One region of the Sulfitobacter sp. 1A13353 genome, then DNA from elsewhere that is predicted to be linked to it. Evidence: riboswitches for the same ligand, from Rfam matches in the RefSeq annotation. Region 1 holds a riboswitch; the other holds the start of a gene.
What was found. Region 1 has a riboswitch for cobalamin ahead of ACGYLO_RS07375 (DUF1636 domain-containing protein). Riboswitches for the same ligand answer to the same signal wherever they lie in the genome.
Positions count from the first base shown of each region.

Region 2: another riboswitch for cobalamin. It lies ahead of ACGYLO_RS02555 (CbtB-domain containing protein); the one in region 1 lies ahead of ACGYLO_RS07375 (DUF1636 domain-containing protein).

Region 1 is NZ_JBIFFS010000003.1:981-6,849, reverse strand. Features, by position in the region: gene urtA (urea ABC transporter substrate-binding protein) at 13-1,299, opposite strand; gene ACGYLO_RS07380 (GTP-binding protein) at 1,654-2,733, shown strand; cobalamin riboswitch at 2,759-2,973, shown strand; gene ACGYLO_RS07375 (DUF1636 domain-containing protein) at 3,093-3,500, shown strand; gene ACGYLO_RS07370 (ABC transporter ATP-binding protein) at 3,497-4,279, shown strand; gene ACGYLO_RS07365 (ABC transporter substrate-binding protein) at 4,294-5,238, shown strand; gene ACGYLO_RS07360 (FecCD family ABC transporter permease) at 5,283-5,869, shown strand, end outside.
Region 2 is NZ_JBIFFS010000001.1:524,978-530,846, reverse strand. Features, by position in the region: gene cobN (cobaltochelatase subunit CobN) at 1-539, opposite strand, end outside; gene cobW (cobalamin biosynthesis protein CobW) at 546-1,580, opposite strand; gene ACGYLO_RS02570 (DUF1636 domain-containing protein) at 1,577-1,951, opposite strand; gene ACGYLO_RS02565 (hypothetical protein) at 2,024-2,536, opposite strand; gene ACGYLO_RS02560 (CbtA family protein) at 2,548-3,231, opposite strand; gene ACGYLO_RS02555 (CbtB-domain containing protein) at 3,444-3,614, opposite strand; cobalamin riboswitch at 3,648-3,865, opposite strand; gene ACGYLO_RS02550 (PAS domain-containing protein) at 4,031-5,041, shown strand; gene pncB (nicotinate phosphoribosyltransferase) at 5,045-5,869, opposite strand, start outside.

The DNA.
Region 1 (5,869 bases):
CGGCGCTTGGGTTCAGTAGTTCGAAGTCAACTGAACGCAGGTCTCGGTCTCTTTGTTGTACATGCCGCATTCGAGGTCTTTCCAGTCGGAGACCAGAACCGCCGATTCAGGCAGGAAATCCGTCCATGCATCGCCCGGCACTTCTTCGGTCTGGCTGATGATGTCGAATTGGCCGTCTTCGGTGATTTCACCGATCAACACAGGCTTGGCGAGGTGGTGATTGGGCAGCATGACAGCTGTCCCGCCGGTGAGGTTCGGGAATTCCTGCCCATACATCGCCACACGCACCGCATCCACATCGGTGGTGCCCGCTTCGGTGACCGCGTTTACCCACATGTTGAAGCCGATGTAATGCGCCTCCATCGGGTCATTGGTTACCCGGTCTTCGCCCATCGCCTCTTTCCAAGCGGCGACCCATTCGTCATTTTGCTCGGATTCAGCCGATTGGAAGTAGTTCCAAGCCGCGAGATGGCCCACGAGGTCAGCGGTATCGAGGCCCGAAAGCTCTTCTTCCCCGACCGAGAAGGCGACGACCGGAATGTCATCGGCAGAGATGCCCGCCGCGGCCAGTTCTTTGTAGAAGCCGATATTCGCATCGCCATTGATGGTTGAGATCACGCCCACCTGCGAGCCATCCGCGCCCAGTTCGACTACATCCGACACGATCGTGGACCAGTCGGAATGGCCGAAAGGCGTATAGTTGACGAAGATGTTCTCTTCGGGAATGCCCTTATCCAGCAGATATTGCTCAAGAATGTTGTTGGTGGTTCTGGGATAGACATAGTCAGTGCCCAGCAGCGCGAATTTCTCGACGCCCAGTTCCTCAAGGAAATAATCGGTGGCCGGAATCGCCTGCTGGTTCGGGGCCGCACCGGTGTAGAACACATTGCGCGAGCTTTCCTCGCCCTCATATTGGACGGGGTAGAACATCAGGCCGTTCAGCTCTTCCAGAACGGGCAGCGCGGATTTGCGCGAGACCGAGGTCCAAGAGCCAAAGATGACATCCACCTCCGAGACGGTGAGAAGCTCACGCGCCTTTTCTGCGAACAGCGGCCAGTCGGAAGCCGGGTCAACGACGACCGCTTCGATCTCACATCCCAGCAAGCCGCCCGCGGCGTTCTGCTGCGCGATCAAAAGCTCCATCGTGTCTTTCAATGTCGTCTCGGAAATGGCCATCGTCCCCGAGAGGGAGTGCAGCACGCCAACCTTGATCGGATCGTCGCAGGCTGCAGCGGCGGCTGAACCTGCGAGCAGAAGGGCAGCGGTCGCCGTGACTGTGCGTTTGGTGGAAAATTTCATGACGGTATCCCCGTTTGGTGTGCGGAAAAGCAAAGACGCGATGATGCCTCTTCCACACAGCGTTTATTGTTATCGCGCGCGGATGCCCCCTTGCCGGACAACTCCCTTGGCGCCGCCCCATAGCGAGGCCTCTGCAGCCTCAATTTCAGGGCGCGTTGGAACAAGCCCTAACCCAAGGTCGCTTTCTGCGGCGCAGCAACAACGCCCTTCGATTGGGCGGTTTGAGGTGGACCTGCCAAAATTTAGGCGCTGAGCGCATGGATTTGGCAAGCTCGGGGCACCGGCCTACGGGTTGCACCTCATATTGTGATGTTATAACGTTTCTGAAATAATCCATAGCAGAGCCCGCAAACCATGCCCGCCACCGACAAACGCATTCCCGTCACCCTGCTGACCGGCTTCCTCGGCGCGGGGAAAACCACGCTGCTCAATCACATCGTCGCAAGCGAAGAGGCTCCCAAAATCGCAGTCGTCGTGAATGAATTCGGCGAGGCCGGGCTTGACCACGATCTGATCGAAACCGCCGACGAAGAGGTCATTCTCATGCAATCGGGCTGTCTGTGCTGCTCGATCAGGGGGGATCTGTCGCGGACGCTGCAAGACCTCAAGCGCCGCAGGCAGACGTGGCGCGTGCAATTCGACCGCGTTGTGATCGAGACGACGGGGCTGGCCGATCCCGGCCCCATTCTCCAGACCTTTTTGGCCGATCCCTATCTGGCCCGCAAATTCCGCGTGGACGGGGTTGTGACGGTCGTCGATGCCGCGAATGGGCCGGACACGCTGGATCAGCAGTTCGAAGCCGTCTCGCAGGTGGCGATGGCCGATCTGCTGGTGCTCAGCAAATCCGACTTGGTGACCCAGCAAGCGCTTGCCGCCTTTGAAGGCAGGCTGCGCGACCTCAATCAAACGGCGCGCATCATCAAGGCCGAACGCGGGCTTATCCCGGTTGCATCGCTCTGGGGGCTCAGCGGTATGCGGCGGGCGGTTGATGCGAGCAACGTTATGGAATGGCTCACGCCCGTCGAAAAGTCCGATCCGCTTGACAACCTCTCGGGCTTCGCCGCGCCCACGGCATCCGCCCCCATGATGCAAACCCACCAACATGATGCGCGGATCGGGTCGGCCTCCATCGTTCTAGACGCACCGATCCCGGCCGAGGCTTTCGACCTTTGGCTCGACACGCTGGTCAGGCTGCGCGGGTCCGATCTTTTGCGGGTCAAAGGCATCGTGCATCTGGAAGACGTCCCCATCCCCTTTGTCTTTCACGGCGTGCAGCATCTTTTCGATCCGCCCGTCCCCCTGCGCGACTGGCCAAAGGACGACCGGCAGTCCCGCATTGTCGTCATCGCCCGCGATATGACCAACCCCGAACTGAACCGGAGCCTCGATATGCTACGCGCCCGGCGCGATGGGCCGGAGCGACAGGCGGGATAGCAGCTTGACCCGGCATGGCTCTTCGGCCACAGATCATGGCGATGGTTTCCAGCCGCCGCAGCGGCGTCTGGGATGAAAAGGGAATACGGTAAGGCAAGCAGCGCGCGCCGAAACCGTAACTGCCCCCGCAACTGTGAGCGGTGAGCGACCCCGGCAAAACCACTGAGCTTTAGGCTTGGGAAGGTTCGGGCGAGCGTCGATCCGCGAGTCAGGAGACCTGCCATCACCGGCACCGAGAGGGCCGTAATTGCAACTCAACCCAGACGGGGTGTCTGGTTAGGAGAACATGATGGCGACAGGGAAACTCCCTTGCTGTAGAACATGGCTGCTCGATCCCCCGCGCGATCGCGGAGGGCGACATGGATACGCATCAAAACCACAGGATTACGGTTTGCACCTCATGCAAACACAAGGGCAAGGATTGCCGGCCGGGCTTTGACCTAATCCAGAGGCTGAGCGCCGCAATCGCGGCAGCCGGCGCGGCGATCCCTGAGGGTTTCGAGATCGCGGGCGTGGCCTGTATGGCGGGCTGCGACCGCCCCTGCACGGTGGCCTATCACGCCAGCAAAAAGGCGACCTACCTCTTTGGCGACATCGACCCTGACGAAGACATCGACGACCTTGTGGCCTTCGCCCAGCGTTATGCCACATTGAATGACGGCTGGTGCTCTTCGCTGGACCGCCCCGGCAAACTGCGCAAATCCACCCTTGCGCGGGTGCCCGCGGCGATGATCGAGCTGAAACCCAGCCACCTGCGCGTCTCATGAGAGCCGCCGACCTTGCAGTAAAGGATGTAAGCTGGGCGCCGGGAAAATCGGGCCAGCCGGTTCTGCACCCTACGTCCTTTACCGTCGCAGCGGGCGGCGTTCTGGGCGTGTTGGGGCCGAATGGCGCGGGCAAATCCACCCTTTTACGTCTGCTCTACCGTTTTCAACCGCCCCAAACGGGATCGATCCATGTGGGCGGGCAGGATATTTGGTCCCTCTCCGCCCGTGCCGCCGCGCGGCGCATCGCCGCTGTCTTGCAAGAACAGACGCCGTCCTTTGGGCTGACGGTCTTGGAGATCGTCCGCCTTGGCCGCACGCCTCATCGCGCGGCGTTTTCGTCATCCAGCCGCAAGGACGAGCAGATCATCGACCGCGTCTTGGACCGGCTCAGCCTGCACCCCCTCGCCCACCGCGATGTCGGCACCCTTTCGGGCGGGGAAAGGCAGCGCGTCATGGTCGCCCGCGCCTTGGCGCAGGAGCCGCAGGTCTTGGTCCTGGATGAGCCGACCAACCACCTCGATATACGCCACCAGCTTGAAATCGTGTCCCTGATCCGCGGATTGAACATGACCATCGTCGTCTCGCTTCATGATCTCAATATGGCCGATGGCATCTGTGACGAGGTGCTGGTGCTGAAAGACGGCTATCCGCAGGGCTTCGGCCCGCCAAATACGGTTCTGACCGATGATCTCGTCTCAAGAACATTTCGCGTCGACGCGCAGCGCGAGCGGCTCACCCCCAGCGGCGCGGCGCATTTCTCTTTTGCCCTTCCAGATTGAAACGGAAAACTCTTATGAAACTTACTCTCACCACTCTCGCCGCCCTGATGATCGCCGGATCGGCCTTCGCCCAGACCACCGTGCAAAGCTGCGACCGCGAAGTCACCTTCGATCACCCACCCCAAGCCGCGGTCGCCAATGACGTGAACCTGCTTGAGATGATGCTGGTGCTCGGCCTCGCAGACCGCATGGTGGGCTATACCGGCATCTCGGGCTGGAACAAACTGGACCAAGAGATGACCGCAGGTGTCGCAGCGCTGCCGGAACTGTCGTCGAAATACCCCTCGCGGGAGGTGCTGATCGGGGCGGATGCAGACTTCTTCTTTGCCGGTTGGAACTACGGCATGAAGGTCGGCGGCGAAGTGACGCCAGAAACGCTCGCCCCCTTCGGCATTCAAGTCTATGAACTCACCGAAAGCTGCATCCATATCGGTCAAAAAGCCCCATCCTCGATGGAGGATATGTATAACGACATGCGCAATCTCGGCACGATCTTCGACGTCTCGGATCGCGCGGAAAGTTTGATCGAAGGCTACCAAGCTGAACTCGACGCATTCCTAGCGGCGCTGCCCCCGCTTGAGACCGCCCCCCGCGTCTTTGTCTATGACAGCGGCGAAGATGTGCCCTTCACCGCCGGGGCCTATGCCATGCCAAACGCCTTGATCGAGGCCGCGGGGGGCACGAACATCATGAACGACCTTGAGAAAAGCTGGGCCACCGTCGGTTGGGAGGCCGTGGTCGCGCGCGATCCCGAAGTCATCGTGATCGTCAATTATGGCGAAGTCACCGCCGATCAAAAGCGCGCTTTCATGATGGAGAACCCCGCCTTCGCCGACATCGATGCCGTGCGCAACGACCGTTTCGTCGTGCTGGAATATGTCGAGGCCACACCCGGCCCGCGCAACATCGAAGCGGTCAAAACCCTCGCCACCGCGTTTCGGGGCAGTGAGCATTCATGACGTTTAAACCGCGATCGATAGCGCCTCGGAAACCCACGCGGGGGGTGTGGATCACTTGCCTGTTCGGCATCGCAATCCTGCTGGCATCGCTGTCGATTGCGGTGAGCGTGGGGGCCGTCGTGGTCCCCGTCAAAACCGTCTGGGGAATCTTGGCCAACAAGGCCGCCCCCGGCGCCGTGGCCGTGGACTGGTCCGGCGGGCGGGAGGCCATCGTCTGGAACATCCGCCTGCCGAGGGCCATCCTCGCCTGTCTCGTCGGCGCGGGATTGGCGATCGTCGGCGCAAGCCTTCAGGCCGTCACCCGCAATCCGCTAGCAGACCCGCATCTGCTGGGCATCTCGGCAGGCGGCGCATTCGGCGCCATTCTGGCCCTGCTGCACACGGGGCTGTTCCTCGGAGGGCTGACCGTCCCCCTGCTCGCCTTCCTCGGCTCGCTGGGTGCGATCTTGATCGTTCTCGCCGTCACGCAATTCGCAGCCGCCACCAGCGCCGACCGGCTGGTCTTGGCCGGCGTCGCCGTGTCCTTCATCGTCATGTCCGCCGCCAATGTGCTGATCTTCCTTGGCGATCCACGGGCCACACATACGGTGGTGTTCTGGATGCTCGGCGGCCTCGGCTTGGCGGGATGGAA
Region 2 (5,869 bases), on a different contig from region 1:
CAATCGGGCACCGTTTTCGTGCCCATGACCGGCCCGGCGTAAAAGCCCGCCGCCAGCGCCATCTGCGCCAGCGCGGCCTGCGCCGCCACCGGCCCGCCCGCATCACAAAGATGCGCAAGACGGCGCAGCGTGGAAACCGGCAAAGTCGAATGCGCGTCGAGCCCCGGATCCTCGCGCCCATCGGCCGGCAAGACGGCCAGCGCGATATCATGGCGGCGGGCGAAGTCTTGGACCTGCATGATGCCGTAGGGCCAGTAATTCTCCCCCCCGATGAGGCGGATCAAAATGCCCTTGGCCCCGGTCAGCGTCTGTTCGATATAGTTGTCGACCGAGGCCGGGTGCCGCAGCGCCACGAGGTTGCACAGCCGCAGCGAGGGCAGCTTGCCCTCCTTGCCGCCGCCGCGATGCCAGCCTGCCGCGAAAGCGCCGAGGTCACTGTCGGAAAACGACAGCACCACCAGATCGGCGGGGGTTTGCCCCGGATCATAGGGGGTGTCGGTATCCTCCAACCCGTGGCTTTCGCGAAAGACGACATGCATGGGCGGTCAGGCTCCCAAAGTCTCGCGGATTTTGGCAAGGTCGATGTCGTCATGCTCGGCGATCACCACCAGATGCCCGGCGCGCGTGTCGCTGCCCCAAGGGCGGTCGAACTGCTGGCGCACCCGCGCGCCCACGGCCTGCACCAACAGGCGCATCGGTTTACCCTCGACCGCGACATAGCCCTTCACGCGCAGGATGTTCTGCTCGCGCGCGAGCCGTTCGATCGAGGCCACCAGCGCATCGACATCCGACACTTCCGGCATCGGGATCACCACGGTTTCGAAATCGTCATGCTCGTGATCGTCGTGGCCGTCATGATGCGAAGGGCGCGCGGCGAGGTCGTCTTCGGCGGCGGCGTTGAGGCCCAGCACGACCTTGGGGTCGATCACGCCTTCGGTCATCTCAAGGATCGGAATCTCACGCGGGCTTTCCTCTTCGATCACCTTGCGGGCTTTGGCGAGGCCATCGGGACCGGCCAGATCGGCCTTGGACATCAGCACGATATCGGCGCAGGAAATCTGATCTTCGAACACTTCGGAGAGCGGCGTTTCGTGGTCGAGGCTGTCGTCGGCCAGACGCTGCGCGTCCACGGCGGCGACATCGGCGGCGAAAGTGCCAGCGGCCACGGCCTCGGCATCGGCCAGCGCGATGACGCCGTCGACGGTGATCTTGGACCGGATCGCGGGCCAGTCGAAGGCCTTGAGCAGCGGTTTTGGCAGGGCCAGCCCAGAGGTTTCGATCAGGATGTGATCGGGGCGCGTCGGCAGGGCCATCAACGCTTCGATGGTGGGGATGAAATCATCGGCCACGGTGCAACAGATGCAGCCATTGGCCAGCTCGACGATATTCTCCGCCGGGCAGTCGTCGATGGCGCAGGATTTCAGGATGTCCCCATCCACCCCCACGGTGCCGAACTCATTGACCAGAACCGCAAGGCGGCGCCCGCCTGCATTGGTCATCAAATGGCGGATGAGCGTGGTTTTACCAGCGCCGAGAAAGCCGGTGATGACGGTAACGGGAATTTTGGCGAGATCGCTCATGCGGTAGGCTCCTGCGGCAGGGTCAAAGGGGGGATACGCGCAAGGCTTTGCTTGCGAAAGATGACCGGGCGTTCGCGCCATGGCACCAGCCCGTCTTGGGTGGCGGCATAGGCGGCGGCTCCGGCAAGGATGTCGGCGGCGTCTTCCTTGGTCAAGCGGCCATAGACATAGGACCATTTGCCCGGCGCAGACAGCGCCACGGCGGCCCCCTGCGAACAGGCGGAAAGACATTGCACTGGCACGATGGTCACGCCCTCTGGCGCGCCTGCGGCGTCGAGGGCGGCATGAAGCTGCGCACCGGGGCGCGGGGCGTCTTCCTCCAGCACCTCGCCTGCGCGGCAGGTCCTGCAGACATGTAGGGTTGCGCTCATTGATCTTGTCCCATCGAGTTATGCGTGCCGGGTATGCGCTCCGGCCCGCCATGAAAAGGGGAGGCGGTGCGATTATTCAACTGTCAGCACCTCGCGGGCTGTAATCGGCGCGCCGTTCACCGCCAAGGGGCGGTGGTCGTTGGCGTTAAGCGTGACCTCTACCGTGACCTCGCCCTTGGGCAGGTCAGCCAGATGCAGCCACGGGCCATAAAGCCGCCCGATCTTGGCACCGTTGACATAGACATGGGCATGGCCCTCGCCCGGTTGATTTTCGCCGCTGGCGTTCTGGGGGGCAAAGGCGAAGCCTTCGGTCTCAACAAAAAGGTTATGGCCTGACATCGGGTCGGGGGTCACGCGGATTGCAAGGCTGGGGGCCTCTTCGGCGGCCAGCGCGATGGGCTGGCCATGCATGCGCGCGTGATCCGCGCCACCGTGATCCATGGCCACATGCCCGCCGCCGCCATGGGCGGCAGGGTCGCCGTGGTCATGGCCGTCGAAGGTCACACCGTTGCTTGCGGCGATGGCAAAACCGATGCCACCGCCAAAGACCAATCCAATGGCGAAAAGCGCCAGTGATCTGTCCATTTCGACCTCCCTCAGGCGCTCTGCGCGCCTTCACGTTGCCAAAAGAACCCGGCGAAACTGCCCAGCAACACCCATGCGGCCAAGCCGATGCCAAGCGCACGCGCGGCGAAGAGCGCGCCGATCTCTGTCGGTACCGGGCCGCTGAAGCTTTCGGGTTCGGGTGCGCCGACGACATGGGGGGCCATCAGCAGAACCGCCGCGCCGATCCACGCGCCCCAGCCTTTGCCGAAGGCGAGCAGCCAAAGCGCTACCAACGCTGCCGCTGCGGTGGCGAACCACCAGATCTGCCGCGCAGTGATGTCTGCGGCGGCGACGCCGGGCACTTCGGGCGCAAGGCTGAACCCCGGCGCGAGGTGGAAGGCCACGAAACCGGCGACACCCCAAAGGATGCCCCAGCGGCCATCGATTACCGCGCCGCGCTCTTCGCCAAGGCTCATCGCGGCCAGAAGGATCAGCGCATAGGCGGTATAGGTCAGCATGGTGAAGATCAGGCTCAACCCATCGCGGACGGCATCGAAACCGGGCAAATCGGGGTGCGCGCTGACGGGGTCGGCCCCGAAATGCACCAGCGCGCCGGTCTCATAAAGCTCGGCGTGAAGCAGCACGGGCTGCACGAAATAGAGTTGCAGCAGGCCGGTCAACAGGCCGGCAGAGGCCCCGGCAAACAGGGCGGAAGTCAGAAAACGTGAAAACATCGCAATGATCCTTAGATGCGAAATGATACTCAGCGCCGCGCGAAACGCGGGCCGAGCCATCAGCCAGCCTCAAGATGTGCCAAAGCCCTCCCGACGCAGCGAACGGCGGGCGCGGGCAAAACAGCGAAAGGCAGGCATTGATAAATGGCAGAATCACAGACAGCCGGACTGCGGCATGGCAGCCCGGACCCCAGTGATACCGAACGCGGCGCTTAGTGGCAGGGAAAGCCTGTCGCGTGGCGCACGTCATGGGCGGCATCATGCAGTGCTGCGGCCTGCACATGGCCGGTCAGCGCCATCAGAGCCACACCCAATACGGCGGCAAACAGCGCCGGTACGAGTTTGCTGCGCGTGGCACCGGCGGTCTTAATCATCGTCGTCATCTTCAATCTCCTTACCGTCACACCCGACGGGATCTAGCGTTTCATTTGCCTGGCAGGTCTCCTGGCTCGCGGGTCGTGGCCTTTGCCCGCCTTCCCCGTCCGAAAGGACAAGTGGCACGAGGGGCATTGGCTTACCGCTTACAGTCGCGGGGGCGGCTTCGGCTTCAGGGTCGGGCGACCCCTTACTGAATTCCCTTTTCGGTCCCACACTCGAAGGCGCTTTTCGGGACACCAAGCGCCCTCAATTACGCATTTTAGGCCCTTCCTGACAAGCCGCATTTATCGAACCTCGCGGAACCGTATGGCGCATACAGCATTTAGTAGATAAATATGGCCCAACCCCCAGTATGCGGGTTGACCCAAAAGCCACGTGCAGGGCACATTGACGGCCAGTTTTGATCAAAGGGCGGGAATTCATGAACGACAACACGGTCTCCGCCGCTCGGCAGACCCTGACCGAAGACGTTCTAGGCAAGGTCGTGCGCTATGCCCGCCTGCCGCTGTGCATCACCGACCCGACCCTGCCGGACAACCCCATCGTCTATGTGAATGACGCTTTCACCGATCTGACCGGCTATGGCTTGGATGAGATCGTGGGCCAGAACTGCCGCTTCCTGCAAGGCCCGGAAACCACGCGCGAAAGCGTCGATGCGGTGCGCGAAATCCTACTGGCGCGCCGGGTCGACACGGTTGAGATCGTGAACTACCGCAAGGATGGCAGCCGCTTCCTGAACGCCCTGCAACTGGGGCCGATCAATGACGAAGATGGCAATCTGATCTACTTCTTCGGCTCGCAACTCGACGTTTCCGAACGCCGCCGGGCGGAGCGGGAGCACCGGCAATTGGCCGATGACGAATTGCTGCACCGGCTGCGCAATATCGTCAACGTCATGACCGCCATGGTCCGCCTGACCGCCCGTGAGGAGCCGAGCCCCGCGGCCTTTGCCGACAAGGTGATCGAGCGGCTGGCCGCCTTGGGCGCGGCGCATTTCGACACGATTGGCCGCAGCGACCAGCATGAGGTGGATTTCGAGACGCTGATGGGGCCGATCATGCGGGCCTATACCTCGGCCACCGAGGATCAGATCAACCTCACCGGGGCGAATCCGCTGATCTCGCACCGCCTCGTTTCCCCCCTGACGCTGGCCTTGCACGAGCTGGCGACGAATGCGGTGAAACACGGCTCGCTCAGTTCCGATACCGGGCGGGTATCGCTCGATATCACCATCCTTCAGGAGCCTGCCCGCCTGCGGTTTGTCTGGCGCGAAACAGGCGGGCCGGAGGTCATCAAGTCTCCGCGCAACAGCGGCTCGCGGATCATCCAGTCCTTGACCCGCGCGGTCGGTGGCACCCTGCACTACGATTGGCAGCCCGAAGGGTTGATTGCCACGGCGGAGTTCCCCGTGGCCGCCCTTGGCGAAGGCTGACCGTCAGACGATCACCTGCTGCGCGGCCTGCTCTCCGACCCCGAAAACACGCTTGTAACGCGCGATCTCATCCACCGGACCCATCGCCTTGTTGGGGTTGTCCGACAGTTTGACCGTGGGCCGCCCGTTGGCGCTGACCGCTTTGCAGACCAGACTAAAGGGTGCCAGCGCATCATTCGGCACCAGCCCGCGGAAGTCATTGGTCAACAGCGTCCCCCAACCGAAAGAGACCTTGGCCTTGCCCGCAAACTGCGCGTGCAACTCCTTGATCTTGTCCACATCCAGCCCATCGCTGAAGATCACTCGCTTGGTCGTCGGGTCCTCGCCGCGGGCGCGCCACCAGTCAATGGCCGTCTGCGCCGCCGTGGCCGGATCGCCGCTGTCGACGCGGATGCCGGTCCAGCCCGCCAGCCAATCCGGCGCGTGATCGAGAAAGCCCTTAGTGCCGTAGGTATCGGGCAAGATGATCCGCAGGTTACCTTCGTGCTCGTCATGCCAATCCGACAGCACATCATAGGGCGCGCGGGCAAGCTCCGCGTCATCTTCGGCTAAAGCCGCATAGACCATGGGCAACTCATGCGCGTTGGTGCCAATCGCCTCAAGCTCGCGCATCATGGCGATGCGACAGTTGGAGGTGCCGGTGAAAGCATCGCCCAGCCCCTCATGCATCGCCTGCACGCACCAATCCTGCCAGAGATAGGAATGCCGCCGCCGCGTGCCGAAATCAGCGATCGAGAGGTTATCCACCTCGCGCAGCGCTTCGATCTTTTCCCAGACGCGGGTCATCGCGCGCGCGTAAAGCACCTGAAGCTCGAACTTGCCCATCGG